2 regions of the Pseudoduganella sp. R-32 genome follow, and region 2 is predicted to be linked to the other one. Evidence: riboswitches for the same ligand, from Rfam matches in the RefSeq annotation. Region 2 holds a riboswitch; the other holds the start of a gene.

Region 1 (6,849 bases), 3.4 Mb from region 2:
AGGCCGGGCGTGTCGCCGGGCACCAGCAGGGCGCTGATGCCAGAGGCGCCAGCACCGCCGGTGCGCACAGCCGCCGTAATCCAGTCCGCGCGCATGCCCGAGGTAATGAAGGTCTTGCTGCCATTGACGATGTAATGGTCGCCATCGCGCACGGCCGTAGTCGCCAGACTGGCCACGTCGGAGCCGCCGCCCGGTTCCGTCACCGCCAGGGCGCTGATCTTCTCGCCGGCGAATATGCCGGGCAGCACACGCGCCCGCAGTGCCGCCGAACCGCCATGCACGATGGGCGGCGCGCCGATGCGGTGGCTGAACAGGGAAGCCAGCAAGCCGCCGCAGCCGGTGCGGCACAGTTCCTCGTTCAGCACCTGCAGCTGGCGATAGCTGGCTGGAATGCCGCCCTCCGGTTCCGGAAAGCCCAGGGCCAGCAGCCCAAGCTCGCCAGCCTGTTTGTACAGTGCGCGAGGGAAGGTGCCTGCCTCCTCCCAGTCGTTGACGTGTGGCCGCAGCTCCTGCTCGACGAAACGTCGCACCGTGGCGCGCAGTGCCTCTTCCATCATGTCCTCCGGCTGGTAAAGTTGGGCGGCACAGCAACCGGCATCGCCAGCAGCCACTGCGCCATGCCTTTGCCGAGCGGGTCATGGCGCAGCGACGCCATCCCGCCGCCGCCCAGAGCCTGTTCGCACACGAAGTTAAGAGCACGAATTCCAGGCAGCTCATAGCGCGTCACCGCACCGCGCACCTTGTCGGCCAGGTACGCCGCCACCGCATCCGGCGTGAGCTGCTCACGGAGCAAAGGCAGGTCGTCCGGATGGCGCGCGATCACGCCGATATTCGAGGTATCCCCCTTATCCCCGCTACGCGCCCAAGCCAGCTCGATCAGCGGCACCACGCGCCACCCCTCTCCAGTTGGGCTCGTGTCACACTTGGGGTGTGACCCCAGGGTGTGACACGAGCTCTGCCGTGCAGGGCCGCTATGCTCGAGGCCGTGTCCCTCTTGGGGGCTCGGCGTCCCCGTGATGATCCCAAGGTGTGACACGGGCTGGGCCGTGGTGCCGTCGGGCAGGTGGACGATGGGCTGGAGGCGGGTTTTGGCGAGCAGGAAGGAGAACTGTTTGATGGCGGGGGATACGGCAGGTCGGCCGCCGAAGCCGGTAGTGCCGGGGGCCCAGGAGGTGCCGGCCGGGGCGATCTCGCGCGCGAAGATTTCAAGCGCGGCGCGCTGCGGGTGCGCTACCGCCAACCACATTACTGCCTGGCCGAAGCCTTCCTTCGCGCCCAATACATCGATATGGGTTGCCGAATAGTCGCCCAGGCCGGCGCGCGCGAACATCGCCCGCGTGCGCGCCAGGATCGCTTCGGCGCTGCGGCGCGCCTTGCGCCCCGCTTCGTGGCCGACCACAGTCAGTTGCGCAGCACTGCGGAAGCCGTCGGCATAGGTGGCGCTGACTTTGTAAGTCGGCGTTGGCGCCTGGCCGCGCGCACCTTGCACCAGCACGCGCTGCGGGCCTTCGGCTTGCAGGGTGACGGCGGTGAAGTCGCATACAACGTCGGGCAGCAGGTAGCGCGAGGGATCGCCAATCTCGTACAGCAACTGCTCGGCCGCTACGGCCGGGGTCACCAGGCCGCCGGTGCCTTCCGGCTTGCCCAGCACGAAGCTGCCGTCGGCGCGGCATTCCACTACCGGATAGCCGCTGTTGGCCCAATCGGGCACCTGCTCCCAGTCGGTGAACAGGCCGCCGCTGCCCTGGCAGCCGCATTCGATCAGGTGCCCGGCCAGGCTGCCGGCGGCTAACCGGTCGTAGTCGTCGGGCGCCCAGCCGAATTCGTGCATCAGGGCGCCCAGTGTCACCGCGCTGTCGACGCAGCGGCCGGTGATCACCACGTCGGCGCGTGCATCCAGCGCGGCCTTGATCGGCAGCGCGCCGAGGTAGGCGTTTGCGCTCAGCACCGTGGCCGGCAGCTCGATGCCTTCCGCATGCAGGGCGGGCAGCAGGGCAGATACATCGTCGCCTTCGACCACGGCGATGCGCGGCTCCAGCCCCTGTTCCGCCGCCAGCGCGCGCAGTGCTGCCGCGCAGCCTTGAGGGTTGATGCCGCCGGCGTTGGCGACGATGCGTACGCCGCGCGCCAGGGCGTCGCCCAGCACGTCGCGCATGACGTCGATGAAGTCGGTGGCGTAACCGAGTCCGGGCTGCTTGCGGCGCGCTGCCGCCAGCAGCGACATGGTCAGCTCGGCCAGGTAATCGAAAACCAGGTAATCGAGGTCGCCGCCATCGAGCAGCTGGCGCGGGCCGAGGGCGCTGTCGCCCCAGAAGCCTGCTGCACCGCCGATCCGGACATGGTTCCTGCCTGCGCGCACTGCGGCTCCCTTTTTATTAAATCGATCGATTGAATAATTCAGGATACCGCGGAAAAGCGCGCCTGCGCAAGCCTGTTGCGTTGCTGCGGCACGACGCATGAAAAAAGCCCCGGCTGCCGCCAGTGGCGGGGCCGGGGCCGTCGCGTCGGCGGAGCCGACGCAGGTGCTTAAGGCACCAGGTTGAAGTTCACGTTGACCGCGTTGGCGACATTGATGTCGACCGCCGCGTTGGACAGCGTGGTGTAGCCGGTGGCGGAGGCATCCACCTTGTACATGCCGGTTGCCGGGATCGTGCCTGCGCTGGAGAATGCCAGCGGCAGGGTGGCGCTATAGGCGGCGTACTGCGGCGCGGCCAGCGGCAGCTTGGTGATGCTGTAGGCGCCGGTGGTCAGGTCCGCATTGGTGTAACGCAGGGTGACGGTCGGGCCGCCGGTAATGGCTTGCTTGGCCGAGACCAGGGCCGATTCCGTGGCGCTGGCCGGGGTCAGCGTCGCGGTGCCGCTGATCGAGCCCATCAGGCTGGTGCTGGCCAGGGTGAAGGGCGCGCCGGTGGTGCTGATCGGGACCATGCCGGTGGTGGAGGTCACCGGCACGCCGCCCACCACGTAGGCCGCGTGGGTGTTGGAGGTGATCACTACGTCGTAGTTACCGAGAGGCAGGCGTGGCAGCACGAATTCACCGGTGGCGCTTGGCACCGTCGCCGCCACCACGGCGCCGTTTTGCTGGGCGCTGACGGTGACGCCGTCGGATAGCGTCGACGTGGCAACGAAGCCGCTGATGCCGTTCAGGGCAGTCGGGATCACTTTAACCACCGGTTTCAGCGCGTACTTGCCATTGCCCTTGGTGACGATGGATTTGCAGGCGTCGAAATCCATCACCAGGTCGTAGCGCTGGCCCGCTTCCACGGTGAAGTCGGCATTCATCTTGATGCCGGACTGGACCGCGCTCGGGGTGTCGAGCGAGATCTCGGTGGTGGTGCCGCTGAGGACCACGGAGTTGGCAGTCGCGTTGCCGGTGTTCGGGTCCAGTACCAGGCGCACCTGGTTGTAGCGGCCTGCTGCCAACGAGGTCTGGCCCAGTGCATCCAGGGTGCCGTTGATCAGGTTCAGCAGGTTGATTTTCTTGCCGGGCGACAGGGTGATGTCGGTCCAGCCGCTGTCGGTGTCGCTGGCGGTCGCGCTTGTGTTGACGCGTACTTTGTTGACCGTCACGTTGACGGCATCGAAGCCGCAGGCCGGTGCGTCGGTAATCGACACGCCCAGGGTGCCCATGGTCTGGACCGGCGGGGCGTCGCCGCCGCCACCGCCGCCGCAGGCCGCGAGCAAGAGGGATGTCAGTGCGAGTGGAAGCAGGGAGACTTTGGAGTTCATGGTGTTGCCTCTCGAAGTAGTTATTGGTGCTCTTCCATTATCGGAACCGAGAGGAAAAACGCTATGTGCGATTACGCACATAGTAACGAATTGTTACACTTGCAGATGGCAAGTAACTGAGCGGTTCCGCCTTGTGTTGGCGCATGGCAACACAGCCATCCCGCACTCCTATGGGCAGTTGACATTCCACGCGGTGAGCTCCGCGCGCGACGGCCGCACCGTCACGTCTACCTTGCTGCCGATATCGCTTTCGTAAGCAAGCAGGAACATGCCATCGGGACTGCGGCCCAGTGCGCGCAACTGGAAATTGCGCGAGCGCGTTGGTGCGCAACTGGTGTTGCCGGCCATGAGCAGGCGAGCGCGCTGCAGCAGTTCGCCCTGGGCCTGGATCAGGCGCAGCATGTCGATCTCGGCCAGCGGCGCGCGCAGTTCGACCATCGTGGCCGGCGGCGTGCCGCAGCTGGTGGTGTGGTGAATCCAGACATGCTGGCTGCTGTCGGCGCTCCAGCTGTCGTCGGCCTGCTGTGCGTAGCGGGTGCGCGTGACGCGGCACAGCGGCAGCACCAGGCGCACCGGCGGCGCGTCGCTGCTAGCGCTGGCAATCCATTTTCTTCCATCGTGTCCGCGCTCAATGCGCAGCGGCGGAACGGGCGCGCCCGGCGCGGTGCGCTGCATGAACTGTTCGAACGAGCGCTGCTCGGCCAGCGTTGGGGCGCGCGCATCGGCGCCTGGCGCCGCCATGGCGGCCTGCGCAGCCATCGCTGCCAGGAATACTACATATCGCATCCGGTCTCCTTTTAATGCGCACCGATTATAGATATAATCCGCTCGCTGCCGAAAGGTGGCACACGCTAGGGGTCCTGTGCGCGCGGTTCGATACCGGGTGCGCGGGTGAGAAATACCCTCCGAACCTGATCTGGATAATGCCAGCGAAGGGAAGCTTCAGGATACGCAGCGGTTGCGCCTACACGGCGCAACCGCAAGCGCAACCTAACCTCCTTTGCTGGCTCCTGCGCCAACAAAGGAGCCAAAATGAACGCCAATCCAACCTTCCTCGCCGCCCAGGCCGAGGTCGACTCCGCAGCCGTTACCCCGCTGCCGAATTCCCGCAAGATCTATGTTACCGGTAGCCGCCCGGACCTGCGCGTGCCGATGCGCGAAATCAGCCTGTCCGGCGACAACGCACCGGTCACCGTGTACGATTGCTCCGGCCCGTACAGCGATCCGGACGCCGCCATCGACATTCGCAAGGGTTTGGGCACGCCGCGCGCCGCCTGGATCGCCGAGCGCGACGACACCGAATTGCTGGCCGGCCCGACTTCCGATTACGGCCGCCTGCGCCTGGCCGACGAAAAGCTCGACGCGCTGCGCTTCGAGCTGCACCGCCAGCCGCGCCGCGCCCAGGCCGGCCGCAACGTAACGCAGATGCACTACGCGCGCCAGGGCATCGTCACGCCGGAAATGGAATACGTGGCGATCCGCGAAAACCTGCGCCGCAAGGAATACCTGGCCGGCCTGCGTGCCCAGGGCGAGAAGGGCCAGCGCATGGCCGACCTGCTGGGCCGCCAGCACCGTGGCGAATCGTTCGGCGCCGCCATCCCTGAGGAGATCACGCCGGAATTCGTGCGCCAGGAAGTTGCCCGCGGCCGCGCCATCATCCCGGCCAACATCAACCACCCGGAACTGGAGCCGATGATCATCGGCCGCAATTTCCTGGTCAAGATCAACGCCAATATCGGCAACTCCGCCGTGACCTCCTCCATCGGCGAGGAAGTGGAGAAGATGACCTGGGCCATCCGCTGGGGCGGCGACACCGTGATGGACCTGTCCACCGGCAAGCATATCCACGAAACGCGCGAATGGATCGTGCGCAATTCGCCGGTGCCGATCGGCACCGTGCCGATCTACCAGGCGCTGGAAAAGGTGAACGGCAAGGCCGAAGACCTGACCTGGGAAATCTTCCGCGACACCCTGATCGAACAGGCGGAGCAGGGCGTCGACTACTTCACCATCCATGCCGGCGTGCTGCTGCGCTACGTGCCGCTGACGGCCAACCGCATGACCGGCATCGTGTCGCGCGGCGGTTCGATCATGGCCAAGTGGTGCCTGGCGCACCATCAGGAAAACTTCCTGTACACGCACTTCGAAGAGATCTGCGAAATCATGAAGGCCTACGACGTGAGCTTCTCGCTGGGCGACGGCTTGCGTCCCGGCTCGGTGTGGGATGCCAACGATGCGGCGCAGCTGGGCGAGCTGAAAACCCTGGGCGAACTGACGCAAATCGCCTGGAAGCACGACGTGCAGGTGATGATCGAAGGCCCTGGCCACGTGCCGATGCAGCTCATCAAGGAGAACATGGACCTGCAGCTGGAACAGTGCAGCGAGGCGCCGTTCTACACCCTGGGCCCGTTGACCACCGATATCGCGCCGGGCTACGACCACATCACCTCCGGCATCGGCGCCGCGCAGATCGGCTGGTACGGCACCGCCATGCTGTGCTACGTGACGCCGAAGGAGCACCTGGGCCTGCCGAACAAGGCCGACGTCAAGGAAGGCATCATCACCTACAAGATCGCGGCTCACGCGGCGGACCTGGCGAAGGGCCATCCGGGCGCGCAGATCCGCGACAACGCGCTGTCGCTGGCGCGCTTTGAATTCCGCTGGGAAGACCAGTTCAACCTGGGCCTGGACCCGGACCGCGCGCGCGAATTCCACGACGAGACCCTGCCGAAGGATTCGGCCAAGGTGGCGCACTTCTGCTCCATGTGCGGCCCGCATTTCTGCTCGATGAAGATCACGCAGGAAGTGCGCGAGTTCGCTGCCAAGGGCATGCAGGAAAAATCGATCGAGTTCGTCAAGGGCGGCGCGAACATCTACCGCGAGCAAGCATGATCGAGATTGAACTGAATGGCGCCGCGCATGCGGTGCCGCCGCAGCAGACGCTGGACCAGCTGATCGATTCGCTCGAGCTGACCGGCCAGGCGCTGGCGCTGGCGGTCAACCGCCAGGTGGTGCCGCGCCAGCGCTGGCCGCAGGTCGCGCTCAACCACAACGATAAAGTAGACATCGTCCGCGCCATCGGCGGGGGCTAAAAAGGGGAGACTGCAAATGCAAGACAAA
Region 2 (6,849 bases):
CACCGTACTGCAGGCCTTGGGCGTAGTTCGCATAGTAGGACAGCTTGGCGGTCGGGCTGAATACCAGCGACACATTCGGCAGCCAGAAATTCTCGCGAACCGGGACCACGTCAACCTCATTGCGGCGCAGGGAAGCGTAACGCACGCCGGCATGCAGCGCCAGCTGATCGGTCAGGCCGATGACATCCTGCACAAAGGCGGAACGCTCATGATCATTGCGGCGCTCGGAAACCGGGCCAACCTGCTTGTCGGTCATTGGCACTGCAACTGGGTGATAGATATTGCTGACGCCTGCTTTCTCGTATACGTAATCGCCCCAGCTCTCGTGGTTGCTGAAGAAGGACAGGCCGGCAGTCAGTTCATGGCGAATCGAACCGGTCGCGGAGCGGCCATTCAACAGCGCCTTGGCAGACAGCGGCTTCTTCTTTTCACCAAGGCTGCGGTAATCGTAAACATCGTAGTCGCCATTGGTGCAATAGCCTGGCCACAACAACTCGTTCTCACAGCCGTATGGGAAGGCCGTGTAGTCGTCGCGCTTGAAGCGGTGCTGGTTGGCGCTCAGGGTGGCTTTCCACTCAGGCGACAGCTGGTACTGGAAGTTGACGCCGATATTGCTGGATTCAGTCTCCACCGGCTTGGCCCAAGCCTGGTCATTCAGGAACGTGTCAGCATCGACCACCGGCAGATTGGTACCGCCGATCAGTTGGAAGCCTGGCGCCGACTTCTGCGACTTCTTCTGGTAATCGGCATCGATTTGCAGCAACGCCTGAGGGCTGATGCGGAAATCGAAAGCGCCGGATACGAAGCTGCGATGGCCGTCCGCGCCCTTGATGATGGAGCGCATGCGTTCACCCGCAGCATTGAAACGGTAGCCGAAGCGGCTATCTTCGAACCGGCCGCCCAGGTCCACCGTGCCCAGCACGGAGCCACGCTCGCTCACTTTGAACTGCACGGAACGCAGGTTGTTCTCGGTTGGACGCTTGGTCACGTAGTTCACTACGCCGCCTGGCGCCGCGACGCCTTGCTGAAGGCCGGCCAGCCCGCGCAGCACTTCGATGCTTTCCTTGTTCTCCAGCGGGATCTGGGTATCGCCGGAAATCGGATGGCCATCCTTGCGGTAGGAGTTGGCGTTATTCAGCTTGAAGCCGCGAATCGAGAACTGCTCGGCATAGCCAACGGCGTTGTACGCGTCACCGATGCTCGCGTCGTACTTGACGGCGTCAGTGGTAGTGCCGATGTTCAGGTCTTGAATCTGTTCGCGAGTCAGTACGGTGACGGAAGCAGGCGTCTGCAGCAAGGGCTGGTCGCTGAAGCCGGCCACGGACGCGCGTTCGGCGGCCACACGGTTGGCGGTAATGACCACTTCGGTCATTTTCTGGTCCTGCGCCTGGACGGAAGGGGCGAAGGCGGAAGCAATGGCCAGTGCGGCCAGTGTGAGGCGAGTGCTATTCATGTTTGTGCTCAAGCTGTACGTTATGCGCCAGCGGGAGAGCACGAGGGTGAGAGCAGGCTCCGGGGCTGCGAGCCTTCAACCATCTACGCTTTCCTTCGCTGGCATTATCCAGATCAGGTTCGGAGGGTATTTCTCACCCCGCGCACATGCGCGAGGACCCCTAGCGAGGCGGTATTGTACTACAGGCTCAGTTGCAGCGCCTTGCGCACGTCGGCAGGCGTGATATCGCGGCGTTCGCCCAGGCCCGTCAGGCCGGCAGCTTCCATGGCAGCGACGGTGGCGTCGATCGCTTCGGCGCCCAGGCCGTAGCCGGACAAGCGGGTCGGCACGCCCATCTGCTCGAAGAAGGCACGCGTGTTGCCGATGGCTGCATCGATGCGTTCATCTTCGGTCCCTTTGCCGGCATGCAGCCCCCACACACGCTCGGCATACTGCAGCAGCTTGCCGCGCTTGGCTTCGCGGCGAATCTGCAGGATGCCCGGCAGGACAATCGCCAGCGTCTGCGCATGGTCCAGTCCAAACAGCGCGGTCAGTTCGTGGCCGATGCCGTGGGTTGCCCAGTCCTGCGGCACGCCGACTCCGATCAGGCCATTCAGCGCCATGGTGGCGGTCCACATGATGTTGGCGCGTACTTCCACGTCGTCCGGGCGCGCCAGCACTTGCGGGCCCAGTTCCAGCAGCGTTTGCAGCAAGCCTTCGGCAAAGCGGTCCTGTACCGGCGCATTGGCCGGGTAGGTCAGGTATTGTTCGGTGGTGTGGACGAAGGCATCGACGACGCCGTTGCCGACCTGGCGCAGTGGCAGGGTCAGGGTCTTGGCCGGGTCCAGCACCGAGAAGCGCGGATAAACATGCGGGCTCATGAAGGCGCGCTTTTCCTGCGTCTCGGCGCGGCTGATCACGCTGGCGCTATTCATTTCCGAGCCGGTAGCCGGCAGGGTCAGTACGGCGCCAAAGGGTAGGGCAGCCTTGATCACTTTGCCGCCGATTTTCAGGATGTCCCAGGCATCGCCGTCATATGCCGCCGCCGCGGCAACAAATTTTGTGCCGTCGACAACAGAACCGCCGCCTACAGCCAGCAGGAAATCGATGTTTTCGCGATGGATCAGTTCCACCGCCTTCATCAGCGTTTCGTAGCGCGGGTTCGGCTCGATGCCGGAGAACTCGAGCACGGTGTGACCTGCCAGGGCCGTGCGCACTTCGTCGTACGTGCCATTCGACTTGATGCTGCCGCCACCGTAGAGCATCAATACGCGTGCATTGGAAGGAATATGTTTTGCCAAGGAGGCAATTTGACCCACGCCGAAGATGACACGGGTTGGATTGTGGAATTCAAAGTTTTGCATAGTGCCGGGCATTATCGCGCAAATCTCGCCCATCCGTGCGACACCCCGCAGGACGCCTTGCTACACTTGAGAAATCCGCGCCGCAGGCTGACAATGCGTGTACCCGCATGCCTAAGGAGAGTGAGATGACACAGGAACACGTGGTCGAGCCGCGCGACTATTTGAATGCCCAGGTGCTGGACATGCACCGGGCGCTAACGTCGTTGAGTGAGAAGATCGAGATGCTGGACTTGCAAAACCAGCGCATCGAAACGTGCACCGACCCCGAGCTGAAGCTGGTCATGGCCAGCCACCGCGATTCCACGCGCAAGCAGATCGCCATGCTGCTGGAATGGGTGCGCCGGCGCGACCCGAAAATGGACAAGGAAATGAAGGAAGCGCTGTTCAAGGCGGGACCGATCGCCGCGCAGTACCACTATGGTGATTAAAGTCGGGGTCAGGTCTGGCAATCGGACACGGGCTCGACCGTAGGCGACGCCTACGGTCGAGCCCGTGTCCGATTGCCAGACCTGACCCCGACTTCGAGAAAGGAAGTCGATGAAGTTGCAGCCGTACCGGGAGGGCAGCTGGTTTGCCATCCCGCTTAGAAATGGCGGCTATGCCACCGGACTGGTGGCTCGCCTATCACCGCAAGGAAAGGTCATGCTGGCCTACCTGTTCGGGCCGACCCACTGGACGCTGCCGACCCTGGCGGACGTGCAGCAGCTGAAGGCGAACGATGCGCTGAAGGTGATCCGCACCGGCGACATCGCGTTGGCCAACGGGCGCTGGCCGGTGATCGGCAATACCATCGGCTTCCAGCGCATCGACTGGCCGGTGCCGATGTTCATCCGCCGCGCCGATGTCTTGAAGCGCGCCTGGCAGGCAACGTACGGCGACGATCCGGCCAAGCCGGAGCGCGAAGTGTCCGTGCCATACGACACGGAGGGGTTGGAGAGCGATTCGCTGTTTGGCTACGGCTCGGCGGAACTGCTCATGACCAAATTGCTGGAGTAGGGAGATCCCTATGTACACGGGCGGCTGTTTTTGCGGCGCAGTGCAGTATGAGGCAGACGCGCCGGTGTTGAATTGCACCTGGTGCCATTGTTCGATGTGCCGCCGCCTGTCCGGCGCGCCAAGCGTGGCCTGGTTCAGCGTACCGCGCACACAGTTTCGCTATGTGCGCGGCAAGCCCGCCATCTACCATTCCAGCCCCGGCGTGACGCGCGAATTCTGCGGCGTCTGCGGCACCCACCTCACCTTTGCCGATGACAGCACGCCCGGCGAACTGGACATCACCACCGCCAGCCTGGACGATCCCGAAGCACTGCCGCCGCAGGACCACACCTTTGCCGACAACCGCCTGCACTGGGAGCCGATCTGCGACGACCTGCCGCGCTACCGCCGCACGCGCCGCGATGGCGCTCTTGAACGCGCCTAGTCGCTGTCAGGCTTCCGGCGCCACCCACACCAGGTTCCACAGGTGGCCGTCAATGTCCTCGAAGCCCTGGTCGTACATGAAGCCATGGTCCTCCGGCGGGTGCGGCGTGCGGCCCCCGGCGGCAATGGCCTTGGCGATGAGGGTGTCGACTTCTTCCCGGCTTTCGCAGCTCAGGCAGATGACCATTTCATTGGCTTCCTTGGCCTGCGCGACGGGCTTGCCAATCAGGGACTTGAAGAAAGGTTCGGTCGTCAGCATGGCCTGGATTGTGTCGCCGACGACGTTCATGAATGCCGCGTTATCGCCGCTGAATCGTGCATTGAACGTAAAGCCGAGCGCGGAAAAGAAGGCCTTGGACTTTTCCAGGTCCTTCACTGGCAAATTGAGGATGACTTGTTTTTTCATGGCGTTTCCTTGATTGATCTGGAACGGTAATTCGGTGCTGCATCCTGACGACGGATGGCGGGGCACAGAATCGACACGCTGATGAAAAAACCTCTTTTCCTTGAATCAGGCCTCTGAACGCTCAACCACCACTTCACTGATCTGAAGCACGGGTCGAATATCAGTGTAATTCGCGATGTCGCTCCAGATCTCCTGCGCGTGCGGCGCGCGGGCTGCCTGGTAGGCTTCGACAGAGGTGCAGACGAAATCGCACTTGGCCACATAGACGGGGTCTGTGCCCGGAGCGCCGCCTGCAACGCCCTTGTCCACCGTGTAATACAGGCACGCTGCGCCGAGCCGCTGTTTCACCATTGGCATATGCTTCTCGCGGTAGTAGGCGTGATCGAATCGCGCATCTGCGGCATATGGGTACATGACACTAACTTTGATCATCGGGTTCTCTCCTGTTCAACCGCAGGCCGCGGCGCGCGTCAGCAATAGTTGGCGCTCCTGCTCATTTTGCGTAAGCTTCGCGGCGCGTTCGAATTCGAAACGTGCCTCAGGCAGGCGGTTCAGCTTGAACAGGAAGTCGCCCCGCACGCTTGGCAGCAGGTGGTACTGCTTGAGCGCCGGTTCGTCGACCAACTGGTCCACCAATTCCAGCCCCACCTCGGGCCCATAAGCCATGGCCAGCGCCACCGCGCGGTTCAATTCCACCACCGGCGAAGGAGCACGCGTCGCCAGCGCCAGGTACAGGTCGGCAATCTGCTGCCAGTCGGTGTCTTCGGCCCGGCGCGCGCGGGCGTGGCACGAGGCGATGGCGGCCTGCAGCACATATGGCCCCGGCACCCGGTTCAACGCTTGCGCGCGCTGCAGCGCCGCCAGCCCGCGCCGGATCAGCATCTGGTCCCAACGCGTGCGGTCCTGCTCCAGCAACAGCACCGGCTTGCCCTGCGCGTCTGTGCGCGCGCGCGACCGCGAAGACTGGATCTCCATCAGCGCCACCAGCCCGTGCACCTCCGGTTCGCCTGGCACCAGCTCGGCCAGGATGCGCCCCAGGCGCAGCGCCTCGTTGCACAGGGCGGGGCGCATCCAGTCGGCGCCCGCGCTGGCGGAATAACCCTCGTTGTAGACCAGGTAGATCACCTGCAGTACCGCGGCCAGGCGTTCTTCCAGCTCTGCGCCACGCGGCACTTCGAACGGCACCTTGGCATCGCCCAGGGTGCGCTTGGCACGCACGATGCGCTGCGCCACCGTCGATTCGGACGCCAGGAAGGCGCGTGCAATTTCGTCGGTCGTCAGGCCGCCCAGCAGGCGCAAGGTCAGCGCCACGCGCGCTTCCATGGTCAGCACCGGGTGGCAGGAAATGAAGATCAGGCGCAGCAGGTCGTCCCCGATATTGTCATCGAGCTCGCGCTCCAGGTCCGGCGCGGCGTCCTGCAGCAAGCCTTCGATTTCGTAGGTCAGCTCGGGCTCTTTCTCGTGCACCAGCTTCTGGTGGCGAAGGTAGTCGAGCGCCCTGTTCTTCGCCGCCTGCATCAGCCAGGCGGCTGGCCGGTCGGGCGTGCCGTTTTCCGGCCAGGTCTCAAGCGCGCTGACCAGCGCATCCTGCGCCATTTCTTCCGCCAGTGCGACGTCGCGCAGCATGCGTGTCAGGACCGCGATGATCTTCGCTTCTTCGATGCGCCAGACAGCGTCGATGGCGCGGTGGATGCTGTTGTCGTTCATCCAGCTACTTTACCATCACGGCAGTGATGGCGTGATAAACTCGGCAACTTTTCCAATAATGTACCGGCCGATGAAGAAGAACGTAGCGACAATCCGTGATGTGGCAGCCGCCGCGGGGGTATCCACGGCCACGGTTTCCAAGTTCGTCAACGGCGCGCAGCGCTTTTCGCCGGCGGTCGAAGCCCGGCTGGCCAGCGTCATCGAGGAACTGGGCTACCGCTCCAATCCGATGGCGCAGTCGATGATTACCGGGCGCACCAGGACCATCGGCCTGTCGATCCTGGATATTACGAACCCTCACTACGCCAGCGTGGTAAAAGGCGCCAACCGCGTGGCCCAGTCCCACGGCTACACCGTGCTGCTGGTCGATACCGAAGAAACCCCGGAGCGCGAGCGTCAACTGCTGGAAGCCCTGAGCCGGCGCGTGGACGGCATGATCGTCTATTCCCGCACGCCGGAGGAGGAACTGGACTGGCTGCTGGCGCTGGACCGTCCATCGGTATTTTTCGGCCGGCCGGACT

Evidence for each region. Region 2 has a riboswitch for thiamine pyrophosphate ahead of ACN9MU_RS22510 (TonB-dependent siderophore receptor). Riboswitches for the same ligand answer to the same signal wherever they lie in the genome.
Region 1: linked by a shared signal. The riboswitch ahead of thiC (phosphomethylpyrimidine synthase ThiC) and the one ahead of ACN9MU_RS22510 (TonB-dependent siderophore receptor) in region 2 are both predicted to bind thiamine pyrophosphate.

The regions. Positions count from the first base shown of each region.
Region 1 covers NZ_CP183987.1:1,521,614-1,528,462, forward strand. Annotated here, with positions in the region: gene ACN9MU_RS07130 (acyl-CoA dehydrogenase family protein) at 1-557, opposite strand, end outside; gene ACN9MU_RS07135 (acyclic terpene utilization AtuA family protein) at 554-2,359, opposite strand; gene ACN9MU_RS07140 (DUF4382 domain-containing protein) at 2,527-3,729, opposite strand; gene ACN9MU_RS07145 (hypothetical protein) at 3,898-4,515, opposite strand; TPP riboswitch at 4,573-4,684, shown strand; gene thiC (phosphomethylpyrimidine synthase ThiC) at 4,762-6,621, shown strand; gene thiS (sulfur carrier protein ThiS) at 6,618-6,821, shown strand; gene ACN9MU_RS07160 (thiazole synthase) at 6,838-6,849, shown strand, end outside.
Region 2 covers NZ_CP183987.1:4,952,086-4,958,934, reverse strand. Annotated here, with positions in the region: gene ACN9MU_RS22510 (TonB-dependent siderophore receptor) at 1-1,453, opposite strand, end outside; TPP riboswitch at 1,527-1,625, opposite strand; gene ACN9MU_RS22505 (iron-containing alcohol dehydrogenase) at 1,633-2,796, opposite strand; gene ACN9MU_RS22500 (ferritin) at 2,922-3,224, shown strand; gene ACN9MU_RS22495 (Imm26 family immunity protein) at 3,334-3,792, shown strand; gene ACN9MU_RS22490 (GFA family protein) at 3,803-4,216, shown strand; gene ACN9MU_RS22485 (VOC family protein) at 4,223-4,621, opposite strand; gene ACN9MU_RS22480 (EthD family reductase) at 4,727-5,053, opposite strand; gene ACN9MU_RS22475 (RNA polymerase sigma factor) at 5,069-6,328, opposite strand; gene ACN9MU_RS22470 (LacI family DNA-binding transcriptional regulator) at 6,399-6,849, shown strand, end outside.